Regions from separate parts of the Metallumcola ferriviriculae genome, predicted to be linked through region 2. Evidence: riboswitches for the same ligand, from Rfam matches in the RefSeq annotation. Region 2 holds a riboswitch; the other holds the start of a gene.
What was found. Region 2 has a riboswitch for thiamine pyrophosphate ahead of thiT (energy-coupled thiamine transporter ThiT). Riboswitches for the same ligand answer to the same signal wherever they lie in the genome.
Positions count from the first base shown of each region.

Region 1: linked by a shared signal. The riboswitch ahead of thiS (sulfur carrier protein ThiS) and the one ahead of thiT (energy-coupled thiamine transporter ThiT) in region 2 are both predicted to bind thiamine pyrophosphate.

Region 1 is NZ_CP121694.1:1,443,717-1,454,446, forward strand. Features, by position in the region: gene thiC (phosphomethylpyrimidine synthase ThiC) at 1-43, opposite strand, end outside; gene thiE (thiamine phosphate synthase) at 213-1,232, opposite strand; gene thiH (2-iminoacetate synthase ThiH) at 1,257-2,360, opposite strand; gene MFMK1_RS07200 (thiazole synthase) at 2,360-3,136, opposite strand; gene thiS (sulfur carrier protein ThiS) at 3,237-3,431, opposite strand; TPP riboswitch at 3,544-3,643, opposite strand; cobalamin riboswitch at 3,741-3,925, shown strand; gene MFMK1_RS07210 (ECF transporter S component) at 4,021-4,500, shown strand; gene MFMK1_RS07215 (AIR synthase related protein) at 4,490-5,245, shown strand; gene MFMK1_RS07220 (sulfurtransferase TusA family protein) at 5,371-5,616, shown strand; gene MFMK1_RS07225 (DUF362 domain-containing protein) at 5,737-6,858, shown strand; gene MFMK1_RS07230 (YlbF/YmcA family competence regulator) at 6,914-7,258, shown strand; gene MFMK1_RS07235 (SHOCT domain-containing protein) at 7,341-7,583, opposite strand; gene pglX (BREX-1 system adenine-specific DNA-methyltransferase PglX) at 7,754-10,603, shown strand.
Region 2 is NZ_CP121694.1:1,681,949-1,692,678, reverse strand. Features, by position in the region: gene addB (helicase-exonuclease AddAB subunit AddB) at 1-2,601, opposite strand, end outside; gene MFMK1_RS08545 (carbon-nitrogen family hydrolase) at 2,656-3,432, opposite strand; gene MFMK1_RS08540 (glycosyl hydrolase family 18 protein) at 3,677-5,032, shown strand; gene MFMK1_RS08535 (flavodoxin family protein) at 5,220-5,840, opposite strand; gene MFMK1_RS08530 (gamma-glutamylcyclotransferase family protein) at 6,036-6,461, opposite strand; gene rnhA (ribonuclease HI) at 6,498-6,944, opposite strand; gene MFMK1_RS08520 (Sir2 family NAD-dependent protein deacetylase) at 7,080-7,607, opposite strand; TPP riboswitch at 7,690-7,792, shown strand; gene thiT (energy-coupled thiamine transporter ThiT) at 7,788-8,375, shown strand; gene MFMK1_RS08510 (thiamine diphosphokinase) at 8,429-9,079, shown strand; gene MFMK1_RS08505 (sulfite exporter TauE/SafE family protein) at 9,082-9,435, opposite strand; gene MFMK1_RS08500 (ABC transporter ATP-binding protein) at 9,487-10,218, opposite strand; gene MFMK1_RS08495 (ABC transporter permease) at 10,221-10,730, opposite strand, start outside.

The DNA of each region.
Region 1 (10,730 bases), 240 kb from region 2:
TAATTCCTTTTCTAGCAGCATCCATTTGAGTAGTATAATGCATTTCATCGTCTCCCTTATTATGGTCTCACTTCTGAAAAACGTGATAACGTGGCGCTGACACGGCGTAGCGTCGGTACGCACAGAGGTGTCACTTATTTAACATTGTGGTGCCTGACACCAAGGATACCAAGTGTCACTTATTGTGGTGCCTGACACCACGTGTCACTTATTTATTCTAGCGCACTGTGAAGGGCAGCCACCTTTTGCTCAATTGAGTGGGCGCCTGCCAGTTCTGATATAATGGCGAAACATTTACCGCCGTGCTTTTTTACCTGGGCGATATTTTCTTCCTTGATTCCGCCGATGGCTACATGGGGAATACTGATATTTTCTGCTACCCATTCCAGATATTTCAGACCGCCTGATTTTTCTAAGTTTTTCTTGGTGTTAGTGGAGAATATGGGACCAACGCCAATGTAGTCTGCACCGTCTGATACTGCTGCCTTAGCCTGGTCGGGGTTGTGGGTGGATACCCCTATGATCATATTGCCTGCGATTTGTCGCACTTTTTTTAGCGGTAGATCATCCTGCCCGATGTGTATACCGTCAGCAGTCACTGCCAGGGCAATATCCAAGTCATCGTTGACAATAAAAGTGGTACCAGCTTCTAGTGTCAGGCGGCGTATGGTCTGACACTGGTGATATTTTTCCAGCTTGGATTTTTCTTTTTCTCGGTATTGGATGACTGTGATTCCAGCAGCAATCATTTCCTTTGCTAAATCTACATTGGTTTTTCCGGTGGCAAAAGTCTCACCTGTGATACCGTAGATACCATCAAAGACTACTCTCTTTAAAGGAAAGTTTTTTTCCAGTTGATAAGCGCTGAAGCGGAGAGTTTCGTAGACTTTGGATTGCTGGTTATATCCCAAGATTTTCAAGTGTTCTTCGATACTTCTAATACCCTCTTGGATACGCTTAAAATTTCCTGTCACTAAATCACTGATATTTCCTTTATTGTCCCAGGTGGTGGCAGCAGATACACTTAATCCTATATCCCCGGCAGCATTCCGATAATTTGCCAGGCGGGGATGGCTAAAACTCTTGCGTATCCGGTGTCGCAGTTCTCTCAGGGAATTAGTGGTGTCAGGATTTTCAATAATAAACCGGGAGATATCCTCTAAAACTCTAACACCTTCCGCTACCCTGTTGATATTGGCATCAATAATTCGGTAATAATTCAGTTTACACACCTCGCTTAATTCGGCTAGGTTTTACTAAAAACTCATCCAATCCTTAGAAACGGGTTGATAACCCTTGGCCAGTATGGCTTGTTTCATTTTTGCAACATTTCTATTATCAGCTATTTCAAACTGTCCTTCACCCTTATCTTCGGAACTATGTCCGCCTACTTCCGTGCTTACCCCGGCGGACATTTTAGTAACGCCCAGAGGTATTAAATGGTCTCGGTATTCCTGCCGTTCCCTGGTGGAAATGGTTATACCGGTGTAGGGAAGAAAGATGCGCAGGGCAAGCATAATTTGTACCAAGCTTTTATCATTGACCGGGAAGATATCTTGGAAAGTTCCCGCATGAGGACGGATGCGGGGCAGTGAGACACTTACTGCTACATCGGGATATTTATTTTGTAGGTAATCGGCATGGAGGCCGGTGAAAAAGGCTTCTTTACACCACTCATTTAATCCCAGCAGTGCCCCGATATTTACCGAGCGTATTTTTGCCCGGCATGCTCGTTCCGGAGCATCTAGTCTAAAGCTGTAGTTTCGTTTGGGTCCCGCCAGGTGTACCTTATCGTAGATACCTTCGTCGTACACTTCTTGATAGACGGTTAAACTATCCACACCGGCATCGATTACCTGGCTGTATTCCTGTTCTGTTAGAGGATAGATTTCGATGCCCACGGAGTGGAAATGTTTTTTTAATATCCCGGCAGCCTTTGCTATGTAGGAAACCGGTGATTGAGCTGGGGACTCTCCTGTTAAAAAGAGGATATGTCTTAATCCAGTAGCGGCAATGGCTTTGGCTTCCTGTTCTATTTCTTCCGCGGTGAGTTTTTTTCTTTTAATACGGTTGCCTACATTAAAACCACAGTAAGCACATTTATTGATACAATGGTTAGCAATGTACATGGGTGTAAATAGGAGAATTGCCTTGCCGAAATGCTGCAGGGAAAGCTTTTGTGCCTTCTCTGCCATGGATTCCAGGTGCTTCTCCGCCTGAGGAGAGAGTAGTGATAAAAAGTCATAGGCATTTATTTTATCCTTGGCGAGTATCCGCTCAATATCTGTTGTTGTGATACTACTGAAGAAAGAATTAAAATCAAAGTCCTTGTGTGCCAAATAATATTGATAAAAGCTCATTATTTGTCACCTTCGAAGAGAAAACCGGTTAGGGGAGAGGAGGCTTGGGCGTATCGAGTTTTTGCGCCCATCTTTGCGAGATAACCCATACGACCAGCTTTAACTGCTAAAGAAAAAGCTTGGGCCATCTTTACCGGGTCAGCAGAAGTGGCAATGGCAGTATTGACCAACACCGCTGAAGCACCCATTTCCATGGCCTCTGCTGCGTCTGACGGTTTGCCCAGCCCAGCATCGATAATAACCGGCACCTCAATTTCATCGATAAGAATGCGTATCAGTTCCTTGGTCTTTATGCCGCGATTGGTACCAATGGGTGCACCTAGCGGCATTACCGCTGCTGCACCCGCTTCTACCATTCTTTTTGCTGCCATTAAATCAGGACTCATGTAAGGCAGTACTTTAAACCCTTCTTTAGCGAGAATTTCCGTAGCTTTGATGGTTTCTTGGTTGTCAGGCAGCAGGTACTTATTATCGGAAATAACTTCGATTTTCACCCAATTTCCCGCCCCCAATGCCCTGGCTAAGCGGGCGATCCTTACCGCTTCATCGGCATCCCGAGCACCAGAAGTGTTGGGAAGGAGAATACATCCCTTGGGGATATATTCAAGAATATTGTCCTCATCAGCACCGATGTCCACTCTGCGCAGTGCCATGGTGACAATCTGGGTTTCACAGGCATTAATTACTTTAGGTATAATCTGCTTACTGGGAAATTTACCTGTGCCGATTAATAGACGGCTGTTTAATTCTACGCCCCCGATAGAAAGAGGGTCCATATGATCAACTCCTTTTTATAACAGTCAAAAAGCCTTAACTAAAAAAAGCGTTAACTTTGGGGAAGGCATCAACTCAATAAGGTTTATGCCCGAAATTGACCTAGCCTCCTCCTACAAAACTGATAATTTCTATTTTGTCTTCGGCATCAAGAATTACTTTCTCAAAGCGTTGTGCAGAGATAATTTCCTGGTTTACTTGTACTACAACCCGTTCCGCATTTATCTTGAGTTTTTTTAACAGGGCGGAGATAGTGGTACCTGACGGAATATTCATTTCCTTACCATTGACTATCATACTATACCTCCTTTGCTTAAAATGAGTTGCACCCTCCTGCGTCAGAGCAATATTTAATACAGGTTGTTAAAATGCGATAAAAAAAGAAAAAACCTGCTGTAGAAAAGCAGGTATAAAAGATTTCAAGCTTCCCTACGGTAGTACTAACTACATCAGGTTAAAGGGTTAGGAAATATTTCCTTCTCAGCCAAAGGGCACCCCCAGCGGTAGTATTTAATTTTATTAAATTATATCCTGAAAGTAAGGGGCTTGTAAAGAAAGTTAGTTAACTGGCAGGAAAATTTTAGTTTGTGTTGAATTTTCATTTAAAGTTTAATAAGACTTATTGGTGCCCGTCATGGGAGAATAGGGAAGTTCGGCCTAATATTTAGGTAAAGGACGCGGTCCCGCCGCTGTAGTAGGGTTACGAAAGCTCCGAAACCACTGGTTTTGCCGGGAAGGGGAGTGATTAGGCAGCCCTGAGTCAGAAGACCTGCCAATAAGTGAGATTTTAAGCCCCCGCGGAAAGGGGTGATGGAGTTTAGGATGATGGAAAAGTCCTTGGGAAACCAGGGGCTTTTTAATTTTTTTAAAACGAAGGGGGATTTATATGTTAACCAAAACCGTCACTCGTGTTGGTATTTTTGTAGCATTAAGTGTTGTAGGTGCGTTTTTAAAGGTTCCCAGCCCTACTGGAACCGTGGCATTTGATTCTGCGCCGGGGTATTTTGCCGCTGCAGCCTTCGGCGGTGCTGAAGCAGCACTGATTATATCCATCGGTCATCTAGTATCATCTGCTTTAGTGGGCTTCCCGTTGTCATTACCGATTCATTTCCTTATTGCCGTACAGATGGCGCTGTTTGCCTATCTTTTTGGGTTTTTAGTACGTAAAGTGAACGGTTATGCAGCGATAACTTTGACCACGCTGGCCAATGGAATCCTGGCGCCTCTTTCTTTGGTACCTATGAACGGGTGGCCTTTTTTCGTGGCCATGCTGCCCCCCCTGTTGGCAGCTTCCTTTGCGAATGTTTTGTTGGCGTACATTATTTATAAGTCCGTGCGGAAAGCTGGTATAGACGTTGCCGGATAATAAGCGGGTGCGTGATTTAACCCTGGTGGATTTGGGTCAGCAGACTTTGATAATAGGATGTGATTCTACCGGGGCTGTAGGCCCAAAATCCGGTGATCAGCTGCAGGTGAGCGGGGAACTGCTGGGAAGAATGATAGCTGTTGTTCCTATAATGGAAGTAATGGCCAGCGGTGCTTTACCTGTGGCTATTATAGACACGTTGAGCGTGGAGATGCATCCTACCGGGGAAAATATCCTTAATGGCATCAAGAAAAGTATTGAGGAAGCTGGGCTGCCGCTATCACTTATTAATGGCAGTACGGAAGAAAACTTTCCTACCAGTCAGACCGGTATGGGTGTAACGGTGGTGGGCGTTGCCGAGCGGAATGATTTGAGAATCGGTTCTTCAGTGGATGGGGATATAGTTTACTTAGTGGGTAAACCTTTGGTGGGTGCGGAAGTGCTTGATAAGCCGCGTCTTGTCGCCGGTATCAAGACCCTGCGTTATTTACTGGAAGTTACAGAAATACATGAAATCCTGCCGGTAGGTTCTAAAGGTGTTGATTATGAACTTAAACTGTTGGCGATAACCGCCGGATTATCTTTTGAATATCTTCTTGGCGCCGATAAGGTAGACATGCAAAAGTCTGCCGGCCCGGCAACATGTGTGCTTGCTACCGGAGAAAGGGAGGCTGAAAGGTATTTAAAGGAATTACATTTACCGGTAACCCCCATTGCAATACTTAAACCCGATATAACGTTTTAAATGAAAGGCCGTTATTGATTTGCGGCCTTTCATAATTGTTAAAGACTATTGGGAAATGGTATTATAATGGTAATTAATGATTTGTAAAATAAAATTCAAGTTTTAAGTGTTTTAGGAGGAGACTAATGCAATTTGACCGGGAAATTGACCTTAAAGGTGAAGAATGCCCAATGCCATTTGTGAGGAGTAAACTGGAACTTGAAGAGATGGAGCTGGGGCAGGTGCTGCGGGTAATTGTGGATTATTCGCCGGCAGTGGATAATGTGCCTAAGAGCCTAGAAATTCAGGGGGAAAAGGTGTTAAGTGTAAATAAGATCAATGATACTGATTGGGAGATTATAGTGAAGAAGACGTATGAACCTGGTAATTAATATGGGATTTTTTAATGTACGGGAAATTATGGGGTATGGATAATTTTCTATTAGATGCCGAGAGGCATGAAATGTTTTTGTTCAGAGGGGGTGTTGCGTATTTTACGGGGAGGAGCATGGATGGATAAACTTTACGTGATGTATGGGGATCAAGCCGAAGAAATGGCCGTTAAAATTATGTCTGCTCTAGATGTTCAGCAGGATATTGCCCAGCTTGGCAGGCAGAATCCCCTGATCGGTATCAAACCTAATCTGGTGGTTTCTCAACCGGCACACTGGGGTGCTACTACCTCGCCGGAGTTAGTACGGGGTGTAATAAAGTACTTACATGAATATGGCTACAAAAATATAATTATTTTGGAAAGTGCATGGGTGGGAGATAATACTGAGGACGCTTTTCGGGTTTGCGGCTACAAGGATATCAGCGAGGATTTTGGGGTGGAACTGATCGACCTGAAAAAAGATAAAGCCCAAGAACTTGACGTAGAGGGTATGAAAATAAATGTATGCGGTAAGGCTTTAGGAGTAGACTACCTTATTAATATGCCGGTGCTTAAAGCACACTGCCAGACAAAAATGACCTGTGCATTGAAAAACCTAAAAGGCTGCATCCCGGATAAAGAAAAGAGACGCTTTCACACCATGGGACTTCACCGACCTATTGCTGCATTGAATAAGGTTATAAAGACAAATTTGGTAGTGGTAGATGGCATTGTGGGCGACCTCACTTATGAAGGGGGTGGTAACCCGGTGCAGATGAACCGGGTAATTGCCGGTACGGACCCGGTGATGGTGGATACATATGCAGCGGAATTGATAGGCTACCAGGTTGATGACATTCCTTATATAGGTATGGCGGAAGAATTAGGTGTAGGTTCTGCGCAATTAGTTAGGGAAGATATTGATGAATTGAATTGCCTTGGTGATGCGCCGGCAGTAGGAGAAATTTTGGCCAGCCAAGAGGCGGACCGATTAGCTTACTGGGTTTTGGAGCAAAAGGCCTGCTCAGCTTGTTACAGCAGCTTAATTCACGCATTGCAGCGTCTTAAAGATAAAGGCAACCTGGAACAGTTAACAGAAAAGGTTTACGTCGGTCAGGGATTTAAGGGGAAGGAAAAGAGTGGTATCGGTGTGGGTACATGTACAGGAAAGTTGACTAAAAATGTGACCGGATGTCCGCCTACTGCTAAAAATATTGTTTCTTTTTTGGAAGCATATTTAATGGCAGGGAACCAAAGTTAGGTAAAAATATTTAAAGGATTTATTATTCTTATCAAGAATATGGGGCTAGTGGGAGGTGAATATCATTAGTTTAGACACGAAAGCAAAGGAATTTGCACAGGCAGTTAAGGAAACAGAAGAGTATTCCAACCTAAATGCGGCTCAAGCTCGAATTAAGCTGGACCCGGTGGCCCAGGAATTGATAAATGAACTGGAAGAAAGCCAGCGGCGCATCCAAGAGGGTCAAGCCCAAGGACAACAGGTGAATAGTGAGGTGCAGAGTTTCCAACTTCTGCAGCAGAAAGCTATGGCCAATGAGACGCTAAAGCGTTTTTTCCAGGCTCAACAGGATTTTAGTAAGGTGATGGAAGAAGCTAACCAGATCATCACCAACGAACTATTTGGTCAAATTAGTTCTTAATTTATTCAATAAAAAAACCGCGTCCCTTTAGTTAGGGCACGCGGTTTTTTTAAACCAAAAAATATAATTTTGGTAGGGCGGGCTATTTCTTTTTGAGGTTGCTGCGGATTGTATTAAGTTCTTCGTCAGAGATTTCTCCCCGAGCATATCTCTCTTCGGCAATTTCTATCGCGCCCATATGACCGGTCTTTTGCTGTACGCCGCCGGATTGGACAGCGGCCCGAACAGCCCAGTAGATGATCAATCCGATTATTAGCAAAGGTACTAACATATAGAAAATGCCTAATAAACCCGCACCGTAGCCCATACCGTAGCCACCCATCATATCAATCACTCCCCTTAGATTTTCTATTATAGTAATTAGTCTATCAACAACTTGTGATAAAAATGTGGAGTTTATTTGATTAAATTATGTAGTTTGCTCAAGTTAACTGCTTGAGTAAAGCATCTATTTGGTATACTATGGAAAAAAAGTTTGGTAGTAACGAGGTAATTATGGACCGAAGTAAGATTAAAAAATTTGCCTATAAGGCGAAAAGAAGAATATTGGCGCATACTGACCGGGGCATAGCTTTGCGATGGTATACCTACTTTACTGTGTGGTATTTCATAAGAACAAACGGTTATCTTCCCGGCAAGGTGGATTTTTTGCCTAGGCAAATTCCTGTGGAGGAATTTATTGCTGATTGTTCCCGACTAGAGGGCCTCTTCCCCAGGTTGTTTACCGGACAGAGGGAAGCACTGGCTTCATTTCCTCAAGCATTGCTGAGCGCACAAGGTTGTTTAATGGATCTGGCAGGGGAGTTAGAGGAAACTGATTGGAATAGTGTGGAAACAATCGGCTGGTTTTACCAGTTTTTTATGGCGGATAGGCAAAAAGAGCTGTTAGGTATCAATAAGGGCCCGGTTAAGAAAGCTGATTTACCCGTAGCCACTCAGCTATTTACTCCTGATTGGCTAGTAAGATATATGGTAGAAAATTCGGTAGGGCGGCTCTGGTTAGCGGGGAACCCCCGCCACCCATTGAGAAGCAAATGGCTTTACTTGATTGAACCGTTACAGGGCAGCCAAGGCTTCTTTTCAGAGGGCAGATTACTGCCGGAAAATATTAGAATACTTGATCCTGCCTGTGGCTGTGGACATATTCTGGTATATGCTTTTGACGTACTTTATGACATTTACCTTGCTGATGGTTATGCTGCTGAAAATATTCCCCGATTAATCCTAAAAAATAATCTATCCGGCATGGACATTGATGAGCATGCCGTATCGCTGGCGAGTTTTGCCCTGTCAATCAAGGCAGCTGAAAAAAAGGCCCGGAATTTGGAGGAAGAATTAAAGCCCGATGTATATGCTTTTCAAGAACCTGGTGGGCTAGGTGATGAAGATATCCGAAAATTTTCGGGTGCCGGCGGGGACGGGCCGCTGCAAAAGGTAAAGGATTTATTGGATGTGTTTAGTAATGCTAAAGGGTACGGGTCTATGCTCGATGTGGCTCAGATGGATATTCCCTTTCTCGTCCGGCGGTTGGCGGTAACGGATCCTGTCGTGGCAAGTAAATTTGCGCCTTTGGTGAAGCAGGCTGAAATATTGGCAAGTCAATACCATGCTGTAATTACCAATCCCCCCTACCTGAACCGTAAAGCGATGGATAAAGACATGAAACAGTTTGTCAGCACAAATTGGTATGATGTCCAGGCAGATCTGTTTGCAGTGTTTATGAAAAAATGTTGTCTGATGACTGTTGCAGGCGGTTATACGGCTATGATGGCACCTTTCGTATGGATGTTCATCAAATCTTATGAAAAACTTCGTCGCTTCTTAATTGATGAACATAACATTAGCAGTTTGGTCCAATTGGAGTATTCGGCATTTGAAGAGGCCACTGTCCCAATTTGTGCTTTCGTTATTCATAATCAACCGGGCCATACCCAAGGGACCTATATCAGATTGGCAGACTTTAAAGGTGCGCCGCTTCAGCAGGTGAAAACTTTAGCAGCGACCAAAAATTCTGCAGTGTCCTATCGTTATACAGCTGACACCAGCAAATTTAAAAAAATCCCCGGCTGCCCCATTGCCTACTGGGTGTCGGACAAAATTGGGGCAGTTTTTAAGACGGCGCCGCCCCTGGAGCAGACAGTGCCCCCCCGACAGGGTTTGGCTACCGGTGATAACGATACTTTTTTGCGTTATTGGTGGGAAGTAAGCCGGGACGAAATTGCCTTTGGCTGTCGTGACAGCCAAGATGCAAGGGACAGTGAAAAAGAATGGTTTCCTTATAATAAAGGCGGCTCATATCGCAAATGGTACGGCAACAATTATCACGTCATTAACTGGCATAATAACGGTCAAGAACTAAAAGAGTCACCCCGATCGGTAATTCGTAATGAGGCCTTTTATTTTCAACCGGGAATTACCTGGTCTTTTGTCAGCTCAGCTAGGTTTGCTGCCCGGGCATCGGATACTGGTTTCCTCTTTGATGTGGGCGGTTCGTCAGTTTTTCCAGGGGTGGAGGATGCATATTATCTCTTGGCATTTTTAAATTCCACGGTTGCGGCTGAATTTCTGCAAATTCTCAATCCAACCCTTAATTTTCAAGTTGGTAACATTGCAAAGCTGCCATTAATAGTGAGCACGAACAAAAGAAAGAAAGAAAGAATCAACCAGCTGGTACGTGATAATATAGCAATAGTTAAAGTGGACTGGGATTCTATGGAGGTGTCTTGGGACTTTCAAGGGCATCCGTTGATAATTGCAGGAGATAAAGAGACCGCCATTGAAGAGAAATACCATGACCGGGTAAAGCATATCATTAACCAGTTAAATCGTCTGAGGCAAAATGAACAGGAGCTTAATGAATTGTTTCTAGATATTTACCGTATACCGGGGCGAATGCGGCATGAAATTGCGAAACAAGAAATTTGCTTGGCTGCGCCGGATAAATTAAAAGAGGTTAAGTCATTATGCTCCTATGCAGTGGGCTGTATTTTAGGACGGTTCGCATTGCCGGCGCGAAATAGCTATAATGCGGCGGATTTTTCCGTGACTGACGGGCAGGTCTCGCTAATGGGTAAGACGAATGGTCTCACTGATATGATGGCAGGGTTCGATGTTTTTCTGTCAGCTGTTTTCGGTAGAAGCACTTTGAATAGGAATCTTGACTTTATTGGCAGGACATTAGGAATTGATGAGGGGGAAAGTTCCAGGCAGCGAATTCGGCGATATTTTGTAAAAGAATTTTACCCTGAGCACTTTTCACTTTATCGAAAGCGTCCGATTTATCATTTATCCCGCGACAGAAATGATGCGGTGCTGACCTACCGGGGAGGAAAAATAAGGAACTAAGCTAAAAAGGCTCTTCATGTTATTATAAATAAATGAGAGACAGAAAATAAATGGAATAAAGAAAAAAATTTCCGAAAGAGGCAGGAAATGGCGTGACAATGGAGAATGATATGGTAATAAAAGGGAA
Region 2 (10,730 bases):
CAAACCTGTTCTTTCAAGATTACGATGAATTTGGGCCAGTACTCTATCTGCCAATTCTTTTTTCTTCACAGCGTCAAGTGTTTTCCACAGCAGTTGTTCCTGTTCTAAATTGAGGACAAACTCCGATAAAATTTGGTGATAGATCTTGCCAAGATTTAAAGCATCTAAAGTTAATTGACGCCTTTCCCTAAGCTTCAACACATGCTCAGCAAAATAACTGAAGGGGCAACGCGCATACTGCTCCAAACGAGATACACTAACCTTGATCGGGTTGGAGTAAAGCTGATTTATACTATCATCAGATAAATTCTTCTGACTGGGTGAGAAACTCAGTGACCCCAACAAGCTAAGCAGCAGATCCCGTGTAGAATTCCTGTTGAGATAAAAGTTAAACAGGTTTTGCCATACCAGAGGGAACTCCGCTCCTTCTTTAACCTGTCGCAGTTTATTTATTAACAGGATAATGCTACCCGGTCCAGGCACCAGGTATTCCCGGGTCTGACACTCACCCTCAGGTTCCATTCCACAATAGTCGATTTCCAGCTGCGGAAATATATTCTTAATGGTATGTAATATTGCCGACGGTCTCATTTCCTTGCCTTCCTCGTCCGCCAAAGCATAACTAATTGATAAGTATTGGCTGGCTCGGGTCATGCCAATGTAGATAAAGTACTGCTCCTCCAGTAATTTCATTCTGCTGGAAAGGGCAATTTCCAATCCTTCAGCCTGCAGGTATTCCCTTTCCTCATCACCAAAAATTTGCTCCTCACTAAATTGCCGCGGGAAAATACCATCATTAGCGCCTAAGAAAAATAAAGCTTTTACATTAGGATTACGAGAACGATCTATACTTCCCACCAATACCTGATCCAACCCCGGCGGAATTAAACCAACCTTAAGCTGCTCCAAACCAGCCTCCAAAATAGTCAGATATTCCCTGAGGGTCAATTCTTCCTCCCCCAGACACTCTACCATCTGGTCCAGTAATTCAATTACCTGGTCCCACACCTGTACATGTTCCTGAGCTCTGGTCAAATCACCCTGTCTCTCGTCTTCATCGCGCCAAACCGCCATATTTTCTGCCACCGCAAGCAGGTCAAGGTACTGCCAGCAGGCCCGGCTTATTTCCCTAACCTTATGCCTGCCGCTGCTAAACTGAGCCAATGGTTGAAAACAAGCCCTAACTTTATCACGCAATTCATTGATGTCTGCCAGATAATCCTCCTGGGACTTAACTGCTGCAACATTATTCTCTAAGTCAAGCTCAGCAATATACTGCCAACGATGCTCCATGGTCCACAGGCTGCCCTCAATTCCACAGGCCAGGCAATAATTTTCTAATCTATCAACCTCTTCTCTATCCAAAGGCAGCAAATCGGTTTTTAAGCAGCGAAAAACTACCTCGTGACGCCAATTGGAAGCCACCGTTTCCATGGATGAGCGCAGCAATTCAACCAAGGGGTGATGAGCCACCCCTTGGCTCTTATCAATAAAGAAAGGAATTCCATAATCCTTAAAGATTGTTCTTACCAGATCTGCATAAGGTTCCAGGCCACGGCACATGACTGACATTTCCCGCCAGCGCCAGTCCCTATCCCTGGCAAGAGCAATCATCTGCCGCGCGGCGGTTTCAATCTCTGTTCGCCGATTTGCTGCCCCGGTCACCCGAATTCCCTGAGGCTGCCCCTCTTTCTGCTCTCCCGGCCAACAACTAAGCTGCGCTTCGAGGTGTTGGAGCCAAGGGTTGTTAAAACGAGGCGGTTTACCCTCCAGTTTTACCGTTTTTTCTACAGCAGCACCAGTCTCTGCAGATAAAGCTAATAACTGCTGGTAAGTTCTCCATGTAGGGTAGAATATATCATGTTCACTTAACTTATCAGCTGCGGCCCAATGGGGTAAACAAAGAGCCATTTTTACTACTGCTGCTGAGGAAAACAACTGAGCCAATACAGCATATTCATGAACCGTAAACCCGGAAAAACCATCTACCCATACCTTCGCTCCCTGAATCAAATCCGACTCAGGCATTTTTTCAGCCACCCAACGCATGTAATCGTCGGGGTCAGTATAGCGGCCATCCAGCGCTGTTTCTAGACCTTGATAGGCAATGGCCATATCATGCAGTTTATCGGCTAATAATTTCTTGGCAACATTATCTACTAGTGCAGCAGCCTCACATTCCAGCTCTTCTGCTGCCAACCCATACATTTTAAATTCGCTGATGGAACTGGCCACCGTATCACAAAAACCAAAGTCTCCGCTCAAGTGGGAAAATAACTTTAGGTTTTTTGCTTCCTTTGCCAAGACCGACCGAATCAGCATTCGCTTACCCATTTCCGATATATGCGGGCGAACCATACCGCCGGTCTGTTGAAAAATTCGAAAAGCCAGTCTACGAAAGCTCAATACTTGTACTCTGGCGAAACAATCTAATCCGGGCGTATTAATCAATTCCCGTTCCAGCTGAAAGGTTGCCTGTTCCGGTACCAAAAAAATCAGTGGCGGTCCTTCAGGATTTTGTAAAAGTTCTTCTTTGATTTCCTCCAAGCAAAAATGCGTCTTGCCGCTTCCAGCTCGTCCAAGAATGAATGTCACAGACATATCTCTACCGCCCCCATTTCACACTTACTCTTTCGTTCCTTCGCCAACCCCGCTTTAGTAGCAGTCTGGGCAGCGGTCAGAAAAAACTGGAATTGCCTGTCTTACCTCGGCTACTTTACCAATGTCAATATCTACCGTAAAGACCTCTTCCTGCTCACCAGCCTCATAAAGCACCTCACCCAAAGGATCCACTACCATGGAGTGACCACCAAAAACATTCTTTCCATCAGAACCCACTCGATTGACTGCCACCACATACTGTTGGTTTTCTATGGCACGAGCTATCAACAAACTGCGCCAATGATGCAATCTCACCTTTGGCCACTCAGCTGGTACTGCCAGGATTTCCGCCCCGTCTACAGCTAGCTTTCTAGTTAATTCCGGGAAACGCAAATCATAGCAAATAATAAGCCCCCACTTCACCCCTGCCAAGTCAAATGGTTTATTTCTGTTGCCCGGGTGCAGGTACTGCTCCTCCTTCATTAACCTAAATAAATGAATTTTATTGTAGGTGTGCACTAATTCCCCTTGACTGTTCACCACCAATGCTCTATTGAAAAACTTGCTATTTTCATTACTCGATACGGACCCACCAATTATGTCAACCTTATGCTCCCTAGCCAAACTTTGCAGCAAACCGGTGCTCGGTTCACCACTTCTGTCAGCAATAACATCTAATTTATCCAACGCATAACCGGTATTCCACATTTCCGGCAGCACCACTACCTGTCCCCTACCGGAAACGGCACTGCCAATCAATTCTGATACCCTTTTACGATTAATTTCCGGGTTCCCCAACGCCACATCCATCTGAATTACTGTCACCTTCATCAGGTATCACCTCCGATGTTTCTAATTTCTTATGCTGAATTCTGCTTGCTTTAATCTCAATGTTAACCAATTATAGCTATTTTTGCAAAGAAGTAACGTACCATCAACAGTAAGCTTGCCAACATATGGGTGAAGAGTCAACATCATCTGCTTCTGTCATTATTTTGGTCATGAAATATGGGTTGTTGTTAGTTAAAATGGATAGTATGCGATTTAATCTCAAAGTTGGGGAGGGGGAGATAATTTGAATAGACTAAGTTGGTTACTGTTGTTGATAGTATTACTGTTAATTACCGGATGCACAACGGCACTTATCGGGGTAGTTAATACACCAAGCCCAAAGGCCAGCCAGACGACAGATCCTATAAAAATTGATCATTCGCTTGACATACGTGTTAAAGACACAGACAGCGCATCCAAGGATACTAAAGACCTGGACAGCCCACCCAAGGAGAGTTCGCCTGAAGAAGCAGTTCCTAATGGCAAAGCGGACAAGCACCAAAATAATGCCTTAAATGAGGCAGCCAACACCATGGGAAATAGTCAAGTTATAAGTAAGAAAAATAATTTCGCTAACAAAACAACAGACAAGTCCAAAGAAGTTTTATCCTTTTATACTAATGATGAAGGATACCTGCCCAGCTCTTACCATACTCTGGTCAAGCAAGCTGATAGCATTGACTGGGTTGCTCCCTTTTGGTTCCGCTTAGATGCAGCAAAAGGCTCCGGACATGTCGAATTATTTAAGTCCGGGACTTCCGCCTTTAAGCCCATGAAGGCTAAAGAGATAGTTGATACAGCCCATGATAAAGGAATTAAGGTGCTGGCAGTGGTACACAATCTGCTATATGGCAGTTCCGCCACCAGCCGAAATTTAGCCCATGAAATGGTATCCACAGAAAAAGGCCGTGCTCACTTCATTAATGATTTAGAAAATATTCTAGAAAAATACCATTTTGACGGTATTAACATGGATATGGAATACTTTCGTATGGATGACCGAGACAACTTTTCCAAGTTGATGCAGGAGATGTATCAGACCTTAAAACCATTGGGATATACAATTACGATTTCGGTGCCTGCCAAAACCCGGGATGACCGGTCCAACTCCTGGTCAGGTCCGTTTGATTATGCGGCCATCGGAAAGTACGCAGATACCGTGGTGCTGATGACCTACGACGAACATGGTTATGCCAGCGACCCCGGACCTATTGCGTCGGTTGGCTGGGTAGAAAAAGTAATCAATTATGCTCTCACTCAAATACCAGCAGGCAAGATTTTTATGGGGATACCTGCTTACGGCTTTGACTGGACCCAAGGCTCCAAGTCACCAAAGTATATTTCCTACGCCCTTGCCCAGCAAACTTTAGCAACGTCACAACAAAAAATTCGTTGGGATAATGAAGCTAAGGCACCTTACTATATTTATTGGGACAAAGATGGCAAAAAACATCAGGTCTGGTTTGAAAATGCCTCCAGCTTGTCACACAAATTAGAGTTGGTCAAAAAATATAATATTAAAGGTATCGGTATCTGGCGGATTGGTATGGAAGATCCTAAATACTGGCCCGTAATTGATCAATACTTCCAAAAACAATGATACAACAGAAAGACAACGCTTCCGATGTCAGAAACTACAGGTGTCACTTATTTGTCACTTATTGGTGTCAGGCACCACCTGTCTGAGGTGTCACTTATTGGGTCACTTATTGGGTGTCAGGCACCACCTGTCACTACTTGTCACTTATTGGCAAAAGCACCCCTCTTTATGAGGGGCGCTTGATTTATCAGTCTAATCTTTTTAATAAATGAACCATATTGCGTCCTATCTGCCTGCAAGCGGATATGGCTATTTCATCCTCTTCTACACTTTTACGAAAACTTACTTTCCCGTCCTGATAATCGGCAAGCATGGTTCCTGTAGCGCCGGCGCTGAGTATGCCGCCATCGGCGTTGCGGTCATCAACCACCAACAATCCCTGGGATTTCATGAAATTCTCCATTATTGCCAGGCATGCTTCCTGACCACCGTTACGCAGCCCTGCATGGGTTACTGCAGCACCTGCCTTTCCTCCTAACAGGTTAGCTGTCATATGCATATAACGTGTCCGGTCCATAAAGTTTTTCATCAAGGTAGTGACATTATGCCAGTATACAGGCGACCCCAGAATAATCCCGTCTGCAGCCAAAAGCTTTTCCCCCAACGGAGCCATATCGTCATCCTTAATTGAGCATTCAGGTCGGCGAAGACATTTATTACAAGATAAGCAATGCTTAATGTCATAATCGCAAAGCTCCATTAACTCTACTTCAGCCCCCAGTGATGACGCTTCTTCTAGCACCGTTTCCAACATTTTTGCCGTATTTTTACCTTTACGGTGGCTGCCGTTAATAGCAACGATTTTCATTTGAATTCCTCCCTCCGAAATTTGTCTGCTTTAATCATTATAATGACTGGTCCATAAATGCTACAATTAATTTCATAACCACTAATGTATAAACTATATTTTCTTGAAAAGAATCTTTCTTCCTGCATCATTCCATTAAAATAAAGTCATCTAAATAAATTTGGCCCGTATTAAACGGGGCCAGGGAAATCTTTATTACTTTACGGCCTTTCTCTCTTCTATGTATTCACGCCAGCTGCCACTGGGGATTAAAATCCCAAATTTTTCTACCTCATGAAGGCGGGCAGGACTATACACGTAGGTAAATGCCTCAAAAACCTCACCGTCGTGAAGAAATACTGCCTTGGTGATTCGTTCGTAAAGATTGGTATGTCCGGGTCCATGATACCCTTCAAGCCGGTCCAAGATGGCAATAGCTTTGTCAAACTGTCGACACTGCACTAAGTTACCATAAACCGGATTGTCACCCTCCAATAGGGCAGGGTATCCTTCTCGAAGATGATAGAGCGTGCCCGACACCCATGCCTCCCATTTGCCAATTACATGAGGCTTAAGATGTTTTTCATAATTCCAGAAACCGTCCATCAAAGTACCATAAACGAATACATACCCTTTCTTCATGCAGTTCACCCCCTGCAGCCCTCAACGAAAAAAACTTTAAGTCGGCTGAGTATCTTCCAACAAATCAGAGTTTTTTAAGGCCTCTGTAGCTAGAAAATCGCAGCGTTCGTTTTCCTCAATTTCGGCATGCCCTTTAACCCAGTAAAAGCTTACTTGGTACTTATCTAAAAGCGATAGCAATTTCCCCCATAGGTCTACATTTAAAGCCTTTTCCTTTTTATTACGCATCCAATTATTATCCCGCCAACGGGCAGCCCAACCCTTATTAATACTATCCACCAAGTATTTTGAATCACTGTAAACATCTACAGCACAGGGCTCTTTTACTGCCTCCAACCCTTTAATGACCGCCATCATTTCCATTCGGTTATTTGTAGTATTCTTATATCCTTGGGAAAGTTCTTTTCGGTGGCCTTTATATAATAACACTACTCCATATCCGCCGGGTCCGGGATTCCCCGAACAAGCGCCGTCTGTGTACATAATTATTTTTTTCTGCTCCGTCAATGGCTTTTCCTCCTGTTATCAATTTCAAACCCTGGTGTATTGGTCGTATATTAATAATTCCCTAATAAAAATAAAAAGTCCTGCTTTTCATACCATTTTTTGGAAAGATACTCAGGTCAGCTTAAGCCTCTTCAACCAAGCGGGAACAGCCTGGTCAGCGTCCTCATTAATAATAGAAACTTGAGTACCCTGCTCCCTAGCTGCACTAGGCAAATCTCCGGCAGGTTTAACATCAAGACTACAACCTATTACCAGGAGATGATCTGCAGCGGCAACAGTGTCTTTGGCCTTTTCCCAATTCCTAATTGGGTCGCCCAGTAAAGCTATTCCTTGTTTTAGGTTGCCATGCAGTTCTATTACCGTCTCTGACCCGGCCTTCTGATGAAGCCTATCTATATTTTCCGTTACCACGGGAATCCCTGCTTTAGCTATAGCATAATGCGCCTTGGTCGGTTCTTTATCCATCCAGGTAAGCATCTCTTGATAGAGCTCCCGATATAGTCTTGGATGTGCATTAGCCCACTGCCGGGTAAGCATGACCCTTAATGGCACGCCCCGCCAATGCATATCATACCCGGGAATTCCTGCACTAAGGGAAATCCCCGCTCCAGTGAGAACCACAGTTTTAAAGATAAACACCTCCCAAGTAAATCACAGAATAAGAAAGATGTAATAGTTGCATTAACGTCTCCATAGTATTATGATAGAAACAAAATTACATTATGCTCGCTGGGGGAGCCTTTGGCTGAGAGAGTGGTTACTGCCACCGACCCTTTGTACCTGAACTGGATAATACCAGCGGAGGGAAGCGGACCTTAGATGGTTATACCGCAGGCCTTGGTTGGTCTGTGGTTTTACTTTGGCGGGCAAATACGAGGGGGAGTAACCTTGAAAAACATACGCATGATGGTTGAAACAGGAATGTTGGTTGGCTTGGCTATGGCACTGAATATGCTGAAGCTCTTTGAAATGCCCCAGGGCGGCTCGGTATCTTTGGAAATGATACCGATATTTATTTTGGCAATTCGTTGGGGGACGGGTACCGGTCTAATCGGCGGACTGTTATTCGGAGTAGGCCAACTCTTGTTGGGTGCTAAAATTTATTACCCGATGCAAGCCCTATTAGATTATCCGATAGCGTTTACTTTGTTGGGACTGACAGGCCTTTGGCGAAAGCATTTCTACTTTGGTATTACCGCTGCCACCCTAGCCAGAGGTTTTGCACATGTACTGTCAGGCGTAATTTTCTTTGCCGAATATACACCCGTAGGTCAGAACGTCTGGATTTACTCCTTGATTTATAACGGCTCATATTTGCTGCCTGAATTAGTTCTTTCGGTATCGGTCATGGCCATCCTAACCAAACAAAAAGGTTTTATGCAAGAAATGCAACCTATGTCTCAGTGAAGTTACTTTTATAATATCAAACATTGGACTATACTAGTACCCGAGGGGATAACATGAATAAAATAGCAGCCATTATCACCAACGGCAATCTGGACTTACTGGAACAAAATAAAAAACAAATAATGGAGACGGACTTTATCGTTTGTGTGGACGGTGCGGCAAGTATTTTAACCCGCTGGAACATCCAACCCCACGTGCTGCTGGGCGATTTGGATTCTATTAATTTAGCTGCCCGCCGTTCCATGGAACAAATGGGTGTGCCTATCCAACAACATCCCGTGGAAAAGGATCAAACAGATACAGAATTGGCATTGCATTACTGCACAAAAAAAGGTTTTAGTAAAGTTCTGTTGTTTGGCGCTTTAGGGAGCCGCTTAGATCATTCCCTTGCCAACGTTCTTTTGTGTCTCGCCGCCCAAAAATTAGGTCTGCAGTTAACTATTTTTACTGACACAGGCTGGGCTCGCTTAGTGGGGACACATCTATCTATCCAGGGAGAACCCGGCGATTTGCTTTCGCTCCTCCCCCTGTCAGAATGTGTCAGCGGCGTCACCCTGGATGGAATGAAGTATCCCCTGGATAACGCTTCAATCCATCTGGGCACAACACGAGGTATCAGTAATGAGCTTAGCGGTAATTGCGCCTCAGTATCAGTTACATCAGGTGACTTGCTGGCCATATTTACACGCCAAGCACACGCATAAAACTAGCCACGCCACATTTTAATTGCCACCAGAACGATAAGCCCGGCAAACAATTTCTTCAATATTTCCGCCGGTATTAATCTGCTTAACCAAGCCCCCAGCCAAGCCCCGGTTACTGAACCGACAATTATTAGCAAACCCGCCTTCCAGTCTACGTTGCCATAGGTAGTGTGCCGGTATACACCAACCAGCGCAGTGGGAAGAATAATGGCCAGGGATGTTCCTACTGCTTTATCCACCGGCAAACCCAATAGATAAATCATGCCGGGGACCAAGACTATCCCACCGCCAATACCCAGCAGCGAGCTGAGTACCCCTGCCAACAATCCAAGCAAAATTATTGCCGTAAAGTGCATTTTCTCACCCCGCAATATTCTAATACCACATCAACCAAATGTGAAAAGCTTTCAAAAAATCATCTCGCCATTAAGAAAGGCCCTAGTGCGATTATCATCGGGGTTTTGAAATATTTTTTCAACTGGGCCACTCTCCGCCGCCCGACCCTGATACATAAATATTATTTCTCCCGCTAATCTTTTAGCTTGAAAAATATTATGAGTTACCATCATCACCGTGGTACCCCGTTCCCGGTTTAAATCTCGGGCGATCTTTTCTATTATTGCTACGTTCGCAGGATCCAAGTTGGATGTAGGTTCATCCAAGAGCAGCACTTTAGGCTTAAGCACTACAGCTCTAGCGAGGGCAACCCGCTGGGCTTCACCACCAGATAATGAACGGGCGTTACGCTGGGTAAATTCTTTCAAACCCACCTTTTCCAGTGCATAAAATGCTTCCCGACGGGCCGTGCTTTTAGATATGCCTCGTGCTGTCAAGCCGTATGTTACGTTATCAAGTACTGATGTGGCAAACAACACTGGTTTTTGAAAAACCATGGTCATGCTTCGCCTTAAGTTAAGCCGAGACTTTGTATTTGTGTCAGTGGAAATACCATTAAAAAATATCCGACCTGTGCTCGGTATTTCCAGTAGATTCAGCAGTCGCAGCAGTGTACTCTTTCCAGCGCCGCTAGGCCCCACAATGCCATAAATACAGCCATGCTCAATCACTAACTCCGGGATATCCAACACCAATTTACCCTTAAACTCTTTAGTAACACCTTCAAGTTGAAAAGCAGGCAAGTTTAATTTCCTCCCTCTCGTTGAACCGTATACAATAGGGAATTGATTATAAATGCTAATGCTAGAAGAACAATACCCAGACCAATAGCCAGTTCAAAATTTCCTTTGCGTGTTTCTAAAACAATTGCCGTAGTCATTACGCGAGTATGACCCTGAATATTACCGCCTACCATCATCACCGCACCTACTTCAGCAATAACCCGGCCAAAACCTGCTATTACGGCACCACTTATGGGCCGTTTAGCCTCCTTAATAACGGTAAAAGCCACCATCTTGGCGGAAGCACCCAAAGTAACGGCTGTTTCCCTAACTTCTGAATTTTTATCCCTCACCGCTACCATAGTAAGTCCTGTGATTATAGGTACGGCCAGCACCGTCTGCGCTATAATCATAGCGGCCGGAGAAAAAAGCAAATCCAGAGGCCCCAAAGGACCATGGTTGGCAAGAAGCAAGTATATCAACAATCCTGCCACCACCGGCGGCAGTCCCATTAAAGTGTAAATTGTCTTTTC